One region of the Leisingera sp. S132 genome, then DNA from elsewhere that is predicted to be linked to it. Evidence: riboswitches for the same ligand, from Rfam matches in the RefSeq annotation. Region 1 holds a riboswitch; each other region holds the start of a gene.
What was found. Region 1 has a riboswitch for cobalamin ahead of K3725_RS03010 (aromatic ring-hydroxylating dioxygenase subunit alpha). Riboswitches for the same ligand answer to the same signal wherever they lie in the genome.

Region 1 (4,780 bases):
CCAGGAAGGCATCGACGATCTCCAGCGCCAGCCCTTCGCCGACCACACGGGCGCCGATCGACAGCATGTTGGCGTCGTTGTGGGCGCGGATCATCTTGGCAGAAAACGTGTCGGAGCAGACACCGCAGCGGATGCCCTTCACCTTGTTGGCTGCCATCATGATGCCCTGGCCGGTGCCGCACAGGACAATGCCCAGCGCGCAGTCGCCCGAGGCGACCAGCTCTGCCGCGGCGGCGCCATGCTTGGGGTAATGGGTGCTTTCCGGGGTCTGCGGGCCGATGTCCTCGACCTCCCAGCCCTGGGCTTCGATATGGGCCGCAACGGCCTTGCGCAGCTCGATGGCGGCGTGGTCGCTGGAAAGGGCAATGCGTTTGCTGGCAGTCATGGTCTGATGGTCCTGTGTCGCAACGGGGGTATGAGGCTTGGCCCCGTGTTGACCAAGGGACGGGCGCGGCGTCAATCCCTTTATCGCCGCAGGCCCGGACCAGAAGGGAGCGGAGGGCCCGCGAAAGGCCCTCCTTCAGATCAGATGTCCACTTCGACCCGCCCGATCGGGTTGGAGCAGCAGGCCAGGATATACCCCGCCTCGATGTCCTCTTCCGAGATGCCGCCGTTGTGGACCATATGCACGTCGCCCGCGGTCTTCTTGACCTTGCAGGTGCCGCAGATGCCGAAGGTACAGCCTGACGGGATGTTGAGGCCCGAGGCCTTGGCGACTGCCAGCACCGTGTCGGTCTCGGTGCAGGCGGAAGTGACGCCCGACGCGGCAAAGCTGATCTCGGCGGCCGCGGTCTCCTCTGGAACCACATCGTCCAGCTCCGGCGCATCAGCCTCGGTCTCCACCGGCGCGCCAAAGCTTTCCTGGTTGTAATTCTCCATGTCAAAGCCCAGGCCGTTCAGCATGTCGCGCACCGCCTGCATGAACGGCTCCGGCCCGCAGCAGTAGACCTCGCGCTCCAGGTAGTCCCCCGCAATGATACCCAGCATGATCTGGTTCAGCTGCCCGCGGTAGCCGGTCCAGACCTGATAGGGGTCGTCCTCTTCCACCACGAAATGCAGCTTGATCCCCGGCACCCGCGCCGCCATGCCTTCCAGCTGGCGCCGCGCGATGATCTCGCTGGGCCGCTTGGCGCAGTTGATGAAGCAGACGTCAGGCGACTGGCCGCGGTCAAACAGATACTGCGTCATCGACAGGCTCGGCGTGATACCGGAGCCAGCGGAGATGAACAGGAACTTGCCGTTCGGGCGTTTCGGCAGGGTGAACACGCCCGCCGGGCCAGAGGCCTTGAGGAACATGCCCGGGCGCAGGTTGTCCAGCATCCAGCGGGTACCGATGCTGTCTCCCTGCGCCTTCACCGTCACCGAGATCGACAGCGGCCGCGACGGCGAGGAGCTGATGGTGTAGGTCCGCCAGACGGTTTCACCCGGCACCGGCAGCTCCAGCGTCAGGAACTGGCCCGGCTGATACTTGAACCACGCGCCGGAAGGCGCACGGAAGCTGAAGGTGGCGGTGTTCGGCGCTTCCGGCACGACTGAGACGCATTCCAGCATCTCGTCGTCCTTCCACGCCAGGGTTTCATCCAGCGTCTCGAAATTGGCCTGCAGTCCCATCTGCTTACTCCGCCGCGATCAGGTGGCGGCCGGTCAGCGCGCGGGTCAGGTGTTCAGCGTACCAGTTGGAGAACTGGATGACGCCGCTTTCCTGCACTTCCGAATAGGGGCCGGGTTCATAAGCAGGTGAGTTGATGCCGCGCTGGTTGTCCTCCACCACGATGCGGTCCTCGTCGTTGGTGGCAACCCAGACCTCGGTCAGCCGATTCAGGTCGTAGTCCTGGCCCTCGACCGCATCCTTGTGCACCAGCCATTTGGTGGTGACCTCAGTCTCGGTCGGGCTGATCGGGGTCACCCGGAACACGATGGAATGATCCGGCAGGAAGTGGTTCCAGGTGGTCGGGTAGTGGAATTTCAGCAGCGTGCCTGCATCAGCAAACGGCACCCGGCCCAGCTTCTTGGCGACAGCCGCCTTGCCGTCCATGGTATAGCTCTCGGCGCCTTCATTCAGCGGCATCCGCGCCACCCGGTACTGTCCGCGCGCGTCTATCTGGAACTGGGCCGGCACACCTGCCGCCTCGATCCGGTCGAAATGCTTTTGCAGGTGCGGCGGGGTCTCGCCGCCCTCGACACCAGTGACGGACGGATCTTCCGGGAAGGTCCGGCACAGCGACGGGTGGTTGCCGCCGCAGTGATAGCACTCGCGGTTGTTCTCCCAAACCAGCTTCCAGTTGCCATTCTCGATGATCGAGCTTTCATAGGCGACTTTGGCATTGCCCAGGTCATGCGGCTCCAGATAGGGGCGGGCCACTGCGGCAAAAGCATCGAAGTCCGGCGCCTCATCCGCCAGGCAGATATAGATCAGCCCGGCCAGATCGCGGCAATGCACCGGCTTCAGCCCGTGTTTGGAGGCGTCGAACTCCGGCCCCATGTCGCGCGCCCACAGCAGCGAGCCGTCCAGCTCATAGGTCCACTGGTGGTAGGGGCAGACCAGCTTGGGCGAATTTCCCTTCTTGGCCTTGCACACAACCGACCCGCGGTGGCGGCAGGCATTGTGGAACGCACGCACCTCACCATCGGTGCCGCGCACGATGATGACATTGTAGGACCCCACCTGATGGGTCACATAATTGCCGGCCTTCGGAATTTCGCAGGCCGGAATGGCAAACAGCCACTCGCGGTAGAAGATCTGGCGCATGTCCAGATCCAGCACCCCCGGATCAGTGTAAAACGCCTGCTCCAGGGAATAGTTTTTCTGACGGGCGACCAGTTTGGCCAGAATTTCGCTGTCGTGAAGCATCTGCTTCTCTCCTTTGCCGCATCCCCGCGGCAGGTTGGCTTGGCTGCGGGCATGGGGAGAGAGATTGCAGGCCACGCGCCTGCAACCGCCCCGCCGCCGCCCGCGGTTGACGTTTTCGGGGCAAGGCTGGTTTCCGGACTGTCCCGGGGCCTTTTGGCGGCGGGGCCTGGCACCTTCCCGAAGCTGCGGCTTCAGTGGTTTTTGCCATGCCTTGCCCGGGGTCACCGTTGCGGGGGCAGTGCCGGAGTTTCACCAGCTTCCCAATTCTCCGCCCCTAGGGGCGGCACCTTGCTGAGGCGCAAACTGCCCTAATCCCGCCCCCCAAGCGGAGACAAATCCGACCCGCCGAAACCGGAAAAAGACATGCATGATTGCCGTGCCCGGAGGGACAGGGATGTCCAGAATCTCAAACCGGCATCCGCCGGTTCGTTTGCGGCAGGCGCTTATCTTTCATGCGGTTAGGCGCTGCTAGGCACACCGAATCGATTCGCACGCAGTGAGTCTTGCGCCGGCCCCTTGGATGGTGAAATGCATTTAACTATATGCTATATAGTTAAATGATGCACAGGAGAATCCGATGACCACCGGCCATGTCTTCATCGCCACCAGCCTCGACGGTTTTGTGGCCCGCCAGGACCATTCGCTGGACTGGCTGTCCAAGCAGCCCGTTGCCGAGGATGACGATGGCGGTTTTGCCGCCTTCATGGACAGCGTAGACGGGCTGATTATGGGAACAGGATCATTCCGCACCGTGCTGGGGTTCGGCCAATGGCCCTACAGCAAGCCGGTTGTGGTCCTCAGCAACAGCCTGACAGAACAGGACATTCCCGAAGAGCTGAAGGATAAGGTGCGTCTCAGCACCACCGCGCCCGCAGACCTCATGCAGGAGCTGCAAGAGCAGGGCTGGACCCGCGCCTATATCGACGGCGGGCGGATGGTGCAGTCCTTCCTGCGCCAGGGGCTGATCGCAGATCTGACCATCACAACGGTCCCGGTCCTGATCGGCAGCGGCATCCCGCTTTTCGGCAGCCTGGACCGGGACATCGACCTCCAGGTAGCAAGCTCCCGCATCCTGCCCACCGGCATGGTCCAGACCACGTTCCGGGTGGCCTGACCAATGCCCCCGCGCATAGGCCGCCCGCCCAGGGGCAGCCGCACCCTCAGCAAGGATGATGTGCTGAAAAAGGCCCTGCAGCTGCTCGATGAGGGCGGCAGCAAGGCTCTCACCTTCAAGGCACTGGCAGCGGCGCTTGGCGTCACCCCGATGGCCGTCGCCCACCACGCCGGCACCAGGGACGAGATGATTGCCAGCCTCGTCGCCATTGCCTTTGAAGGTGCAGATGCGCCATCAGAAGCGTCAACGCCCAAACTGCGCCTGCGCGATCTGATGACCCGCTATTGCACTCAGGTGACCCGGCACCCGGAACTTGCGAAATACATCCTGGAGAACCCGTCTCTGATCGGTCCTGCCCTGACCGGGCTGACCCGGCTGATCGAGGCGGAAATCACCGCCGCAGGCGTAACCGGTGCAGAGGCCCGTACCCTTCTCTGCCTGCTGGTGGATTACACACACGGCTTCGCCTTTGCCGCCGCTGCGGCACCACGCGGAGCACTTTCACCTGACGACTTCTCCCCCGCGCTGGACTGGGTGCTGGACCGGATCGAATAAAGAAACGCGGGCCTTTTCAGGCCCGCGCATCCGCTTGCGTCTTGCAGAGCCGCCCAACGGGCGGCCCCTCCTCAATTCGATTTCCAGGTATCCAGCCAGCGGCGGAACCGGCCCTTGCGCTCGGCAATGGCATCGCCTGCCGCATAAAGACTGTCCTCGGCGCTTTCGATCATCGGGTCGATCCGCGCCTGCCGGAACCGGCGCCAGCGCACATAGATGGCCCACAGAAGCGCCGCCAGCAGCACCAGGAAAATGATGGA
Region 2 (4,780 bases), 2.0 Mb from region 1:
AGGTGCTTGATGCGCTGGCGGAGGGCAAGGCGGATATTGGCATCGCCTCCGGCTATCATCCCCTGAACGGCGTAAGGGCGGTTCCCTTGTTCGAGGACCGGTTTGGCCTGGTCTGCTCCACGGAGCATCCGCTGTACCGGCAGGAGGCCGTGCCGGAAATTGCTGATGTGACCGCTGCGGGTTTTGTCCGCAATGCCCTGTGCGATCTGATCCGTAACGAGCGCTTTGTCGAGGCCAGCAGCAAGGCCGATGTGACGATCCACAACACCCATTCTCTGATCACCATGGTGCGGACCGGCAAATGGGTCACCGTGCTGCCGCAGACGGTCGCCCGCTTCATGCCGGAAGCCACCGCCTTTCGCCCTATTGCCGATCTGCCCGACAAGCGGGCGGTCTACCTGTACCAGCGCGAACGGTCCCGCTTTGCCGCACTGACAGAGGAATGCTGCACCTTCATCCAGTCCTGCGGCCTGTTCGGCGCGCCGGGCTGACAACACCCGGAACCCGCCGGGGCCGGCGACCGCCTGTACTTCAAGCCAATTGAAAAGACAGGAAGGGGTCCGCCCCATCGGCCTCGCGGACCCACCGCGCCTTGATCCCGAAAATCTCGGAAATCGTATCTGGGGCCAGTGCTAGTTCAGGTGCGCCACAGGCGACCAGCCGCCCATGCGACAGCACCGCCACCTTATCGCAGGTCAACGCCTGGTTGAGGTCATGCAGGGCCACCACGGTGGTCACCTTCAGGTTCCGGATGCAGTGCAGGATCGACAGCTGGTGATGGATATCCAGATGGTTCGTCGGCTCATCCAGCAGCAGGAGCCCCGGCCGCTGCGCCAAGGCGCGGGCAATGTGCAGCCTCTGCCGTTCACCACCTGACAGGGTGGCCCATTCGCGGCTTGCGAAGCCTTCCATCTCAACAGTGGCCAGTGCCTTATCCACCAGCGCGGTGTCCTCAAAGTTCCAGGGTTTCAGCACCGACAGCCAAGGGGTACGGCCCAGCTCCACAACGGAGCGGGCGGTAATCCGTTCGCCGGTGTCGGCCTGCTGCTCGACAATGGCAATCCGCTGGGCAATCTGGCGGCGTGTCAGCTGGGCCAGCGGCATGTCCGCCAGAAGCACCTGCCCTTGCGTTGGTTTTGCGAGACCGGACAGCAGCCGCATCAAGGTCGACTTGCCGGAGCCGTTCGGCCCGACCAGAGCCAGCGTTTCGCCTGGCTGAACCGACACAGACACATCTTGCACCAGGGTTCTGCCGCGCACGGCAAACGACAGGTTGCGGGCTTCGATCTTCATCGTGCAGCCCTTTGCCCGCGCACCAGGATCACAGCAAAAGACGGCGCCCCGATCAAGGCGGTGACAACCCCGATAGGCAGCACCTGGCCGGGGATGATGATGCGGGACACGATGTCGGCAGCGATCAGGAACACCGCACCGGTCAGCGCCGCGGCCGGCATCAGCCTGCGGTGGCCGGGGCCGACCAGGAAGCGTGCGGCATGGGGGATCACCAGGCCGACAAAGCCGATGGAGCCGACGATCGACACCATTACCGCGGTCATCAGCGCAGTGGCAAAGATCAGCACCACCTGAACCCGCCGGACCGGGATGCCAAGTGAAGCAGCGGAGTCGCTGCCGAATGTGAACGCATCCAGCGCGCGGGCATGGAACCGGCAGATCATCCAGCCCGCCAGCGCCAGCGGCACCGCCAGCCACACATCCGGCCAGCGCACGCCGCTGAGGTTGCCCATCAACCAGAACATGATGCCGCGGGCCTGATCGGCATTGGCGGACTTGGCGATGATAAAGGCGGTCAGCGCGTTGAACAGCTGCGAACCGGCGATACCCGCCAGAACGATCTGAGCCGCCGCGGCGCGGCTGCCCCCTGCCCCGGCCGCGCGGGCCAGGATGGCGACAAAGCCAAAGGCCAGCAGCGCCCCGTTGAAGGCGCCGAAGGACAACGACAGGGCGCCGCCGCCAAGCCCGGCGATAGTCACCGCAACCGCGCCGGTCGAGGCGCCGGCCGAAATACCCAGAATATAAGGGTCCGCCAGCGCGTTGCGCAGCAGCGCCTGCAGCACCACGCCAGCCACCGCCAGCGCCGCTCCGCAGGCCGCAGCCACCAGCGCCCGCGGCAGCCGGTAGCTCCAGATGATGCCCTGGTCCACCGGGTCCACCGGCAGGCCCGCCCCGGCCAGCTTGTTGGCCAGAACGGACAGAACTAGGTCAGGCGCAAGCGGGGTTTCCCCGATCATTGCACCAGCCAGAACCGCCGCGGCCAGCACTGGCAGGGCCAGGCATGCGCCCCGGATGCCCTGCCAGGCCAATGCGGCGGCTGCGCTCATTCGCCGTTGCCGATCGCGCTGAGTTCAGCAGCCAGATCCTCCAGCGCCGGGATGGCGCGGATGGTGGCATCCATGGCCTGGGCGTCCATCACCACGATACGATCATTTTTGACCGCGTCCATCTGGCTGGCGACCGGATCATTGCGCAGGAACTCCAGCTTTTTCTCATAGTCATCCGCGGCAAAGCGGCGGCGGTCCATACGGGCAATCACGATCACGGTCGGGTTGGCCTTGGCGATGGTCTCCCAGCCCACGGTCGGCCATTCCTCGTCGGTTTTGATGACATTGCGGAGGCCCAGCTGCTGCATCATGTAGCCCGGTGCGCCCTTCTGGCCGGCCACGAACGGGTCGCTTTCCATCTCGGGCGAAGAGAACCAGAACACGGCGGAGGCGTCGTCCAGCGCAACCTCCTGCGCCTTGGCCACAGCCGCGGCCTCGCGCGCCTTGTAGTCTGCGACCAGTTCCGCGCCCTTCCCGGCCTCGCCGAAGATCGCCGCCAGTTCCTCGATGCCCTGATAGAGGCTGTCGGTGGTGAACATTTCGGTGCGGGTGCCGTCACCGCCGGTGGTGTTGTCCTTGCCAACGCAATCTGCGGGCATCACATAGGTCGGGATGCCGAGGTCATGGAACTGCTCGCGCTTGGCGACCACGCCTTCGGGGCCGACATGCCACTCATACTGGGCCGCCACCAGACCGGGGCGTTTGGCCACCACGCTTTCAAAGCTCGGATCGTTGTCCGCGAGGCGTTCGACCTTGCCGTTCAGCTCGGCAAATTCGGGCAGCACATCGTTGAACCAGACCGAGGTGCCCAGCACCTTGCCGCCCAGGCCCAGCGCATAGAGCACCTCTGTTGCAGCCTGGCCAACGGTCACGGAGGACGCAACGGGCGCCTCAAAGGTGACGGTCTCGCCGCAGTTTTGAAGGGTCAGCGGAAAGGTCTCGCTGGCGGCGGCTGCCTGAGCGGCCGCAACGAAAGAAAGGCCCATCAGGCCGGAACGCAGAAACATGATTTCGATCTCCATGTGTCAATGACCGGAGAACGGGTGAAAGGGCATTGACCGGTCAGGCGAAGGGATCCGGCCCTTCTTGCAGCCTCCAGCGCTGGCGGCGCATGTTACCGGCAACCTCCCCGGACAACCCCGTCCGGTGTGCTTCAGTTTTCACCGGCAGGTCTCCTGACTGGCGGGTCATTGCCTGCGCCGTCTTCCCGGACCGGATGGTCCAGTGACATCATGGCACAGCACTCGCCGCCTACAGTTGCGGGGGCAGTTCCGGTTGGCGCCTGACAGCGCCGCGGATTCCCTCTTAGCCCTTGCGGGACCGGTAAGGCGCGGGTAGCGCATCACCTCTCTTGCGGCAAGAAAAACTTCGCCGGGCAGCCAATTTCTTCAGGCAGGCCAGCGCGCCGTTCAGGACGGGCGATGACACAACATCCCGGAGGCATCCGCCCAAGCAACGCGCATTCGCGACTATCTGGCGGCCCGCGCTTGAGCGGCTGCAATTGATTGAACGGAGCCGCCGCTGTCTGACTGCGCCAGCACAACAAAGCTCCGCTAGGCGGCGTGGAAACAGCGGTCCACCAGAGCGGTTGTGTCCAGGATCAGGATCGACTCGTAGCGCCCGTCCTGCGTCTTATGCTGCAGGCAGCCGGTGACATCCTCGGCGATGCTTTTGGACGCATGCTGCTGATCCAGGGATTTCAGCTCAGCCACCCGGTTTTCAGTTGTGATGATGATTTCATCAACTGAATCCACCAGAATCCCGAATTTCTGCTCGCCATGGCGGAAAATCAGAACCTTCTGATCCTGACTGGACGCCGGCGGCAGCCCGTATAGCATCCGCGGGTTGAACAGCGTGATCAATTCCCCCCTCAAATTGAGGATTCCTTCGACGAATTCCAACGAAAACGGCGGTTCCAGAAGATCCTTGGGCCGGTTGATCACCTCGCTGACCTGCGCAGTGTCCAGCGCGAACCTTTTCTCGAAAGTGAATTTGATGAATGTGCGCCGCACTGCCCGGGCTTCCTGTTCCTCAGCCTCGGCCTCTGCCGTCTCGGGTGGGAAAACTTCCTGACAGGCCTTCGCCGCCGCCAGAAAGCTCGGCTCCCTCAGCAGCTTTCCAGGGTCCAGCATCATGACGATCTGATTGTTCTTATCCAGCAGACACCCATTCACCAGATCGCCGCGCGGCAGGGCCAGCTTGGCAAAGGGCAGCACCTCATCCTCGAAATACGGCAGGATGCTGTCGATCGAGAAAACCATGAGCCCGACCGGCCCCTCAAGGGTATCGATCACCAGCATGCGGCGTTCCTTGGGGATGGTTGCCCCAAGCTTGAAAGTTGCGTCGTCGCCCATAAAGCCGCGAAAATCTATCACTGGCAGTATGACACCGCGCATGTTCGCGGTGCCGATCACATTGCCGCCGGTCAGCAGGGACTGTTC
Region 3 (4,780 bases), 1.6 Mb from region 1:
CACGCCGGTTTCCACCTCGACCAAAAGTTTCACGTCGCGGTTGGTGCGGATCAGCTCGACTACGTGTTCAAAAGACGGATAGCGGGCGAGGGCAGAGCTGACCTGCGGCGCCAGTGCCGTCACCGTGCCGCCGCCGCCATGGGCCACAGGTGCGCCGCCGGGTGCACCGCCTGCCGGGCCGCCTTGCGGTGCACCGCTGCCAAGCGCCTGGGCGCCCATGCCCTGCATCTGCATGCCGCCGCCGGGGCCGCCTGGACCGGGGGGCGGCGGCGGGGGCGTGTCCTGCAGCTTGCGGATCAGTTCCTCGGGCGAGGGCAGGTCGGCCACATGGGTGAGGCGGATCACCGCCATCTCCGCGGCCATCATCGCGTTAGGCGCAGCGGCCACTTCCTCCAGCGCTTTCAGAAGCATCTGCCACATCCGGGTCAGGACGCGCATCGCCAGCGCATCCGCCATCGCCTTGCCGCGGGCGCGTTCATCGGGGCTGACGGTGGGGTCTTCAGCCGCGTCGGGCGTGATCTTCACGACAGAGACCCAATGGGTGATCTCGGCCAGGTCGCGCAGCACCGCCAGCGGGTCGGCGCCCTCGGCATACTGGCCGCTGAGTTCTGTCAGCGCCGCCGCCGCATCGCCGCGCAGGATCATGTCCATCAGATCCAGCACCCGGCCGCGGTCGGCAAGGCCCAGCATGGCGCGGACCTGATCGGCGGTGGTTTCGCCGGCGCCATGGGAAATCGCCTGATCCAAGAGCGAGGTCGCATCGCGGGCAGACCCTTCGGCGGCGCGGGTGATGAGCGCCAGTGCATCTTCGGCAATCTCAGCACCTTCAGCGGCGGCGATCTTGCGCAACAGGGCAATCATCACCTCCGGTTCGATCCGGCGCAGGTCAAACCGCTGGCAGCGCGACAGCACGGTGACCGGCACCTTGCGGATCTCGGTGGTGGCGAAGATGAACTTCACATGCGCGGGCGGCTCCTCCAGCGTCTTCAGCAGCGCGTTGAACGCGCTGGTCGACAGCATGTGAACTTCGTCGATGATGTAGATCTTGTAGCGGGCGGAGGCGGCGCGGTACTGCACCGAGTCGATGATCTCGCGGATGTCATTCACACCGGTGCGGCTGGCCGCGTCCATCTCCATCACGTCCACATGGCGGCCTTCCATGATCGCGGTGCAATGCTCGCATTTGCCGCATGGTTCAGTGGTGGGGCCGCCCTGGCCGTCTTCGCCGACGCAGTTCATGCCCTTGGCGATGATCCGCGCGGTGGTGGTTTTGCCGGTGCCGCGGATGCCGGTCATGATGAAGGCCTGGGCAATCCGGTCGGCGGCAAAGGCGTTTTTCAGCGTCCGCACCATGGCGTCCTGACCCACCAGATCGGCAAAGGTCTCGGGCCGGTATTTGCGGGCCAGAACCTGGTACTGGGAGGGGGTGGTGCCGCTGGGGGTGTCGTTCATGATGTCTCGTGCCGGATTCGATGTGCGGGCGTCCCGCGTTGCGCGCAGGGTATTGAAGCGCAGCCGGTTCGTCCACCGCAGAAGGGCAGGCAGCGTGCGGCCAAGAAAAGGTTTTGGATTTGGCGGGTTTGGCGGTTAGAATCCCTCGCAAGACCCTGGGCGGGAGTGGGAATTGGAACGCAACGCGAGGAGGCGGCATGCGATCTGACGAAGTCTCTGGGACTGCGGCGCAGGAGATGCCTGTGCCCGTGAATATCTCCATCCATGAGGTGCCCGTCGCGGGCGGGAGGCTGGCGCTGTGCCCCTTGCCGGGCAAGGGCGGCGACTATGCGGGCGATATGGGCCGGATCAATGCCTGGAAGCCCGGGCTGGTGATCTCCATGACCACGGCGGAGGAACACGCGGCAGCGGGCAGCCACCGGCTGGGCTGCGACATCCAGAGCATGGCCAGCCGCTGGATCCATCTGCCGGTGCCGGACTTTGACGTGCCATCCCGGCAGGTGGCGGCGAAATGGCCCAAGGCCAGCGCCTCCGCAAGGATGGCGCTGGAGGGCGGCGGCCGGGTGCTGGTCCATTGCAAGGGCGGCTGCGGCCGCTCCGGCATGGCGGTGCTGCGGCTGATGATCGAAAGCGGCGAGGACCCGGCGCAGGCGCTGGCCCGGCTGCGGGCCGTGCGCCCCTGCGCGGTGGAGACGCAGGCGCAGCTGGAATGGGCCTATGCCGGGCGTCCGGCGGGGCTGCGGCCGCAATAGGCCGGCAGCCCGGTGCGGTCTGCCGTTCCCCAGATGCCGTGAGCCGGTTTCCGGCCTAGAGCGCCAGCATCTGCTCCGCCTGATGCACCTCCGCGGTTTTCGGCAGCGCCTCCATCAGCGCGCAGGGGCGGGCGTCCAGTCTTGACGCCGCAAAGCCGGTGCCGCCGCGGCTGAGGATTGCATCGGCAAAGCGGTCCAGCCCCTCGCGCGGGGCCTCTTCCCCGACACCGCAGAACAGCCGGATCCGGTCATGGCTGGCGGCAAACTGCGCCGGGCAGTTGCGCGGGCAGCCGTCCAGCACGCTGGTGCCGGTGATTTCGAAATCCTCATGGGTCATCGGCTTCGCCTTGGTCATCGCCTCTGCCAGTTTGGCGATCATCCGTTCTGCCGCGGGGCAGGGCCGCCCCAGGTATTTGCAATCCGTTGCCGCATAGAAATGCGTCTTGTCCGTCCACATCATGTTTGCGCCCTCCGCGCGTGGTGCGGGGGTTCGGGGACAAGAGACCGGATGAGAAAGCGGGAGCCCCGCGGTGCCATCAGACCCTGTCCGGACACCCCGCCCGGGTTCGAGTTTCACATTCGATGGCAGGTCTCCTGACTTGCGGGTCGCAGCTTTCCCGATCCTTCCCGGCCCATCGGGCCAGTGGCTCTATCGGGGTCGCTCGCCGCTTACAGTTGCGGGGGCAGTCGCGGAATTGGCCTTGCGCTGGGCGGGGCCGCACCGTGTTCCCTTTTCATCCCGGACACAAGATTCTGTGGCGCGGGAACCATCGCCACAAGCGGTAGCGGCTGCCCCCCCGAGTCGTCAATTGTTTTTCTGCGCCTGCATGGCCGCGGGCGCGGGCGTGTGCATCTGCAGGTGCAGCCCCCGGATCACATCCGAATCGCGCCGCACCCGGGCCAGCTGCCAGCCGCCTTGCAGCAGGATGTAGAAATTCTCGGCCGCGGCACGGGCCTCTGCCTCAGCCAGGCCCAGGCGCTGCGCATGGGCCGCGGTCTCTAGTATCCAGCCCTCGAACAGTTTGGCGGCGTGCTGGTGGAACGCCTCGTTTTCCGGTCCTTCGAACAGGGTGGCGGAAACCGGGCAGCCGCTCCATTTGCCTTGTTTGTCAAAGAGCTTGGCCAGCTTGTAGCAGACCGTCTTGGCGCCCTCTCGAAAGGTCGGCGCAGGGGTAAAGGCGGCGGCGATCAGTGCCAGCATCTGCTCCGAGGCCCAGTCTGCCGCAGCCAGCGCGAGGTCGGATTTTCCATTCGGGAAATGGTGGTAGAGCGAGCCCTTGGGAGCCTCTGCCGCGGCCAGCAGTTCGGCCAGGCCGGTGCCGCTGTAGCCCTTGTTGCGAAAGAGGCCGGCTGCCGCCCGCAGCAGCCGCTCGCGGGTGGGGGCGGGGCTGTCCGGGCCGGGCTGGGGTGTCGTCACGTCAGTCATGGCGGCAGGTTGACAGCATTAGACCGATTGGTCCAGAGGTGGAATAGACCAATCGGTCTAGGAGGGTGCCATGCTCGACAGCCATGCAGGACACACCGCGGATATCCGGGTGGAAGACGTGCGCTTTGCCGCCGGTGATGCAGAGCTGGCCGGGCGGCTTTACCACCCGGCGGCCCCGGCCAGGGCAGCGGTGGTGCTGAACGGCGCAACCGGGGTGCCGCAGGGCTACTACCGGCATTTCGCACACTGGCTGGCGGCGGAGCGGCAGATGGCCTGCTTGACCTATGATTACCGGGACTTTGGAGCCTCGGCGCACATGCACCCGCGCCGGTCACAGGCCACCATGGGTGAATGGGCGCTGGCCGATCAGCCAGCCGCCCGCAGTGAAATGCAGCGGCACTATGCGGGCGTGCCGCTGCTGGTTATTGGCCATTCGCTGGGGGCGATGCTGATGCCCCTGCAGGATGGCCTGACGGACGTCGCCCGCATGATCGTGGTCGCGGGCGGCTTGGTGCATCACCACGATCATCCCTGGCCCTACCGCGCGCTGGCGCTGGCCTTCTGGTTCGGCCATGTGCCGCCGCTGGTCCGTGCCCTGGGCTACCTGCCCGGGCGCGCGGTGGGGTTCGGGGCCGACTTGCCGGCAGGTGTCTACTGGCAGTGGCGGCGCTGGTGCACCACGCCGGGCAGCTACCTGCCGGAAACCGGCATCACGCTGCCGCAGCCCCGCTGGGCGGAAACCGGTATCCCGGTGGATCTGTTTGCGATGGCGGATGACGACGTGGTGCCGCCGCCTGCGGTCTGGCGGCTGGGCGATGTCTATGGGGATGTGCCGCAGCGCCGGATTGTGCTGGATCCGCAGGACGCCGGCGTGCAGAAGATCGGCCACCTCGGCGCCTTTGCCCGCGCCAATGCGGCGCTATGGCCGCGGCTGGTGCCGCAGTTCTAGAGCTTGCGCGGGGGGCTGTCCGGAAGGCCGGCTCACGCTTCCTGGTTCAGGCGGACCGGCTCAGGCGCTCTTCGGTGATGCGGGCGTAGTCTGCCAGCCGCAGCTTGAACCGGCGGTTCAGATTGCTGCGTGCCAGTTTCAGCGATTGCACCAGCAGCCGGCCGGTCAGCGAGGTCGGCGACAGTTTGAGCCGCACCGACA
Region 4 (4,780 bases), 1.9 Mb from region 1:
ACCGCGGCCATAGCAGAAAGACTTGAGCCATGACCGTTCACTTCATTGGCGCCGGACCGGGCGCCGCCGACCTTCTGACCCTGCGCGGGCGCGACATCATCGCCGCCTGCCCGGTGTGCCTCTACGCGGGTTCGCTGGTGCCGGAGGAGATCCTGAGCCACTGCCCGGCGGACGCGAAAATCGTGAACACCGCGGCGATGGACCTGGATGCCATCGTGGCAGAAATCAAGGCGGCGCATGAGGCGGGCCAGGACGTGGCGCGGCTGCATTCCGGCGATCTGTCGGTGTGGTCGGCGATGGGCGAGCAGATCCGCCGGCTGAAGGCTGAGGGCATTCCGGTCAGTGTCACCCCGGGCGTGCCGTCCTTTGCTGCTGCCGCTGCCGCGCTTGGCACCGAGCTGACCCTGCCCGGCCTTGGCCAGTCGGTGGTGCTGACCCGCACGCCGGGGCGTGCCTCCTCGATGCCTGCAGGCGAGTCGCTGGAGAATTTCGCCAAAACCGGCACCACGCTGGCCATTCACCTGTCGATCGGCAACCTGGACCATGTGGTCGACAGCCTGACGCCGCATTACGGCGCCGACTGCCCGGTGGCCGTGGTCTACCGCGCCAGCTGGCCGGACCAGCAGATCATCCGCGCCACTTTGGAAACGCTGAAAGAGTCGCTGGACGAGAAGATCTCCCGCACCGCACTGATCCTGGTGGGGCCGGTGCTGAAAGGTGAGGGCTTTGACGAAAGCTGCCTCTATTCCACCGACTACGACCGCCGCTACCGGCCGCAAAGCGCCGACAGCCCGTGGTCGAGCTGGAGCCATGGCGACGACTGAGGGGACAAAGACTATGACTGCAATGAACCCTCCCGGATTGATGATCTCGGCACCCTCCTCGGGCACCGGCAAAACCACCGTGATGCTGGGCCTGTTGCGGGCGCTGGCCGAGGACGGACTGACCGTTCAGCCTTACAAGAGCGGGCCGGACTACATCGATCCGGCCTTCCACCTGGCAGCTGCCAAGCGGCCCAGCTTTAATCTGGACACCTGGGCGATGGACGCCCGCCTGCTGGATGCGGTCACCGCGCAATCGGCAGGCGCCGAAATCTGCGTCGGCGAAGGCTCGATGGGCCTCTATGACGGCGTGGCAACGCGCGGGCAGTCGGGCTTTGGCTCCTCCGCCGAAACCGCCAAGCGGATGGGCTGGCCGGTGGTGCTGGTGGTTGATGTCGGCGGCCAGGCGCAATCGGCGGCGGCCACCGCGCTGGGGTTCAAGAACTACGACCCGGAGCTGCCCTTTGCCGGGGTGATCCTCAATCGTGTTGCCAGCCCGCGCCATGAGCGGCTGACCCGGCTGGGGATGGAGAAGGCGGGCATCAAGGTGCTGGGCTCCCTGCCCCGGCGCGGCGACCTGACCCTGCCGGAGCGGCATCTGGGCCTGATCCAGGCGGTGGAGCATCCCGATCTGGAAGCCGCCATCGCAGGCTATGCCGAATTCTTGCGCGCGCATGTGGATCTGGATGCGATCAAGTCCGCAGCCCTGGCAGGCCAAGCGCCCGCGCCCGCCAGCCTGCCCAGACCGCCCGCGCAGCGGATTGCGCTGGCGCGGGATGCGGCGTTTTCCTTTACCTATCCGCACCTGCTGACCGGATGGCGAGCGGCAGGCGCAGAAATCCTGCCGTTCTCGCCGCTCGCTGACGAGGCCCCGGCGGCGGACGCCGATCTGGTCTGGCTGCCCGGCGGCTACCCGGAGCTGCACGGCGGCACGGTGGCGGCGGCGGAGACCTTCCGCGCCGGTGTCCGCAAGCACGCCGAGACCAAACCGGTGCATGGCGAATGCGGCGGCTACATGGCCCTGGGCGAGGCGCTGATCGACAAGGAGGGCAACCGCCACCAGATGCTGGGTCTTCTCGGCCTGGTGACCTCCTATGAGAAGCGCAAGTTCCACCTCGGCTACCGCCGCGCCATTCTGCAGGCCGGGATGCCGGGCTTTGACGCGGGCACGGCGCTGCGCGGCCATGAGTTCCATTACTCCACCATTCTGGAAGAACCCGACGCGCCGCTGGCGCAGGTGATGGACGCCGACGGCGGCCCCGTGCCGGAAACTGGCTCCATCAAGGGCCACGTCACTGGCACCTTCTTCCACCTGATCACGGGAGAACAGGCATGAGCGGTTTTGTGAGCTTTGTCTCCTCCGGCCCCGGCGACCCGGAGCTGCTGACTGTGAAAGCCGTGAAGCGGCTGGAAGCGGCAGACGCGATCCTGTTCGACGACCTGTCGTCCGGCCCGATTCTGAGCCATGCCCGCGCCGATGCCGATCTGGTGGGTGTGGGCAAACGCGCAGGCCGCCCCTCGCCCAAGCAGGATCATGTGAGCCAGCTCTTGGTCGACTACGCTTCCTCCGGCCTCAACGTGGTGCGGCTCAAGTCCGGCGATTCCGGCGTCTTCGGGCGGCTGGAGGAAGAGATGACCGCGCTGCGCGAAGCGGGCATCGGGTTCGAAATCGTGCCCGGCGTCACAGCAGCCTCGGCGGCGGCAGCGGCGGCCAGTATTCCGCTGACCCGGCGGCTGACGGCGCGGCGGCTGCAGTTCATCACCGGCCATGACGTGACCGGCGGGCTGCCGGACGATCTGAACATGGCGGCGCTGGCCGACCCGCATGCCACAACCGTGGTTTACATGGGCAAACGCACCTTTGCTGACCTGGCGGAAAAGCTGATGGAAGCGGGCCTGCCCGCGGACACCCACGCGCTGGTGGCGCAGGGGGTTTCCACGCCGGAGCAGAAACTGTTCTGCCACACCGTGGGCGAGCTGCCATCGGTTTTGCGGGGAATGGAAACCAAGGCGCCGGTGCTGATCCTTTACGGGCCGCTGGCCGATCAGGACCTGCCGCACGCATGAGCCTGCCGACCCTCACCCTGTGCCGCACCTGCCGCGACGCGGACCCGGCCCTGTTCGGGCAGGTCGCCGCAGCGCTGGAGGTGGACGGGGTGGCGGCGCGGCTGCAGCAGGTGGATTGCATGTCCGGCTGCAAACGGCCGCAGACGCTAGCGGTGCGGCAAAGCGGCAAGACCGCCTATCTGTTCGCAGAGATCACGGCAGCGGACCTGCCTGACATCCTGTCCTTCCTGAAGATGTACCGCGAAAGCCCGGACGGCAATTTCGCCGACGCCCGGCCCTTGGGGCGATTGCGGTTCAAGGCGATTGCCCGCATCCCGGCTGATCTGGCGTGATCCGCCTGCGGCGGGCGTGAGGAAAATTCCGGCACGGAATTTTGGCCGGAAAATTTGCATTTTCCGGCGTCACCGGCCACCCATCCCGACATACATTAACTGCCCCCGTGCCGCTGAAGGGCACAAACCTGGCGGATTCTTCCTTGACCGGAGCGCGCCGCGCGGGGCATTACCGCAGGATACGGTGTCTGATGGTGCCTAAGCACTGGGACTGAAACGGGAATGAGGACGGTGGACCAAATCGCGGCACCGAAGCCTCAACCGCCCCCGCGACTGTGAGCGGCGAGCGGCCTTCCAAAAACCACTGGCGCAAGCCGGGAAGGAGGAAGGCAGCAGCGACCCGCGAGTCAGGAGACCGGCCGTGTGGAAACGCAAACTTATGCCGTCGGGTGTGACGGTTAGGAGGACTAGAAATGACGACCAAGACGCTTAAGGCTTCTGCCGCTGGCACCAGTGTTCTTCCGGCACTGTTTGCAGTGGTTCTGGGGCTGGGGATCATCACTCTGACCGGCCATGTTCAGGCATCCGCCCTGCACGACGCTGCTCATGACGTGCGCCACGCAACCGGCTTCCCCTGCCACTAAGGCCATGTTCAGTCGCATTCTGACCAGCGGCCTGTTCGCTGGTGCTGCAGCAGGGCTGATTACCGCCCTGCTGCAGCTGTATTTCGTGCAGCCCGTGCTGCTCCACGCCGAACTCTATGAGGGCGGCGAGCTGGTGCATTTCAGTGCTGATCCCGTAACCGCGCATCCCGATCTGCCCGGCCTGTTCGCCGAGCCTGTTCGCGACGGCCTCAGCATCATCTTCACGATGCTGACCTACACCGGCTATGCGCTGGTGATGGCGGCGCTGATGTCGGTGGCCGAGCGCCAGGGCCATGAGATCAACGCGCGCTCCGGCCTGTTGTGGGGCCTGGCGGGCTTCATCACCTTCCACTTCGCGCCCGGCCTGTCGCTGGCGCCCGAGGTGCCGGGTGTTGCCGCCGCCGACGTGGGCGCGCGCCAGATCTGGTGGACCGTCACCGTGGCCGCCGCAGGCGTCGCCATGTGGCTGATTGCCTTTGGCGGCAATCTGGTCAGCTACCTGATCGCGGCTCTGCTGCTTATGGGGCCGCACATCATCGGCGCGCCTGAGCCGGAAAGCTTCTCCGGCCCGGTTCCAACCGAGATCGGCGCGCTGTTTGCCGCCCGGGCCTTCGGCATCGGCATGGCCGCCTGGGCTCTGCTGGGCAGCTTTGCCGGCTATTTCTGGCAGGCCGAAGGCAAGCGCGCGGAAGCCGCAGCCTGATCCGGCTCCTTGACCCTCCCCGCCGGCCGTATCCGGCGGGGAAATTCTTCTTTCAGAGGATGAACAGATGTCCCGCTCTCTTGCCCTGTTTGCGATCGGCCTGGTGTTTGGCGGCGGTGCCGGCTTTGTGATTGCGGCCGGAAACGGCGTCACCTTCGACGGCCATGACCATGGCGACCCCGCGCACCACGGCGGCGGTCACGGCGAAATGGCGTCTCATGACCATTCCCAGAGCGTCAGCCTGGCTGCAGGCCCGGATGCGCCCGGCGTTGC

Region 2: it holds a riboswitch for cobalamin, as region 1 does, so the genes downstream of both, K3725_RS12885 (ABC transporter substrate-binding protein) here and K3725_RS03010 (aromatic ring-hydroxylating dioxygenase subunit alpha) in region 1, are expected to answer to the same signal.
Region 3: it holds a riboswitch for cobalamin, as region 1 does, so the genes downstream of both, K3725_RS14975 (hypothetical protein) here and K3725_RS03010 (aromatic ring-hydroxylating dioxygenase subunit alpha) in region 1, are expected to answer to the same signal.
Region 4: it holds a riboswitch for cobalamin, as region 1 does, so the genes downstream of both, K3725_RS13300 (CbtB domain-containing protein) here and K3725_RS03010 (aromatic ring-hydroxylating dioxygenase subunit alpha) in region 1, are expected to answer to the same signal.

What each region holds. Positions count from the first base shown of each region.
Region 1 covers NZ_CP083553.1:631,998-636,777, reverse strand. The annotation lists gene rpiB (ribose 5-phosphate isomerase B) at 1-385, opposite strand, end outside; gene K3725_RS03015 (hybrid-cluster NAD(P)-dependent oxidoreductase) at 526-1,611, opposite strand; gene K3725_RS03010 (aromatic ring-hydroxylating dioxygenase subunit alpha) at 1,616-2,851, opposite strand; cobalamin riboswitch at 2,958-3,157, opposite strand; gene K3725_RS03005 (dihydrofolate reductase family protein) at 3,429-3,965, shown strand; gene K3725_RS03000 (TetR/AcrR family transcriptional regulator) at 3,969-4,520, shown strand; gene K3725_RS02995 (DUF1523 family protein) at 4,592-4,780, opposite strand, start outside.
Region 2 covers NZ_CP083553.1:2,598,430-2,603,209, forward strand. The annotation lists gene K3725_RS12870 (LysR family transcriptional regulator) at 1-491, shown strand, start outside; gene K3725_RS12875 (ABC transporter ATP-binding protein) at 532-1,293, opposite strand; gene K3725_RS12880 (iron ABC transporter permease) at 1,290-2,339, opposite strand; gene K3725_RS12885 (ABC transporter substrate-binding protein) at 2,336-3,346, opposite strand; cobalamin riboswitch at 3,487-3,679, opposite strand; gene K3725_RS12890 (chemotaxis protein CheW) at 3,893-4,780, opposite strand, start outside.
Region 3 covers NZ_CP083553.1:3,021,530-3,026,309, reverse strand. The annotation lists gene K3725_RS14985 (DNA polymerase III subunit gamma/tau) at 1-1,452, opposite strand, end outside; gene K3725_RS14980 (protein-tyrosine phosphatase family protein) at 1,689-2,204, shown strand; gene K3725_RS14975 (hypothetical protein) at 2,260-2,664, opposite strand; cobalamin riboswitch at 2,771-2,991, opposite strand; gene K3725_RS14970 (TetR/AcrR family transcriptional regulator) at 3,010-3,630, opposite strand; gene K3725_RS14965 (serine aminopeptidase domain-containing protein) at 3,701-4,579, shown strand; gene K3725_RS14960 (SRPBCC family protein) at 4,626-4,780, opposite strand, start outside.
Region 4 covers NZ_CP083553.1:2,673,296-2,678,075, forward strand. The annotation lists gene K3725_RS13275 (cobalamin biosynthesis protein) at 1-33, shown strand, start outside; gene cobM (precorrin-4 C(11)-methyltransferase) at 30-824, shown strand; gene K3725_RS13285 (cobyrinate a,c-diamide synthase) at 838-2,157, shown strand; gene cobA (uroporphyrinogen-III C-methyltransferase) at 2,154-2,888, shown strand; gene K3725_RS13295 (DUF1636 domain-containing protein) at 2,885-3,220, shown strand; cobalamin riboswitch at 3,386-3,599, shown strand; gene K3725_RS13300 (CbtB domain-containing protein) at 3,634-3,804, shown strand; gene K3725_RS13305 (CbtA family protein) at 3,809-4,507, shown strand; gene K3725_RS13310 (hypothetical protein) at 4,575-4,780, shown strand, end outside.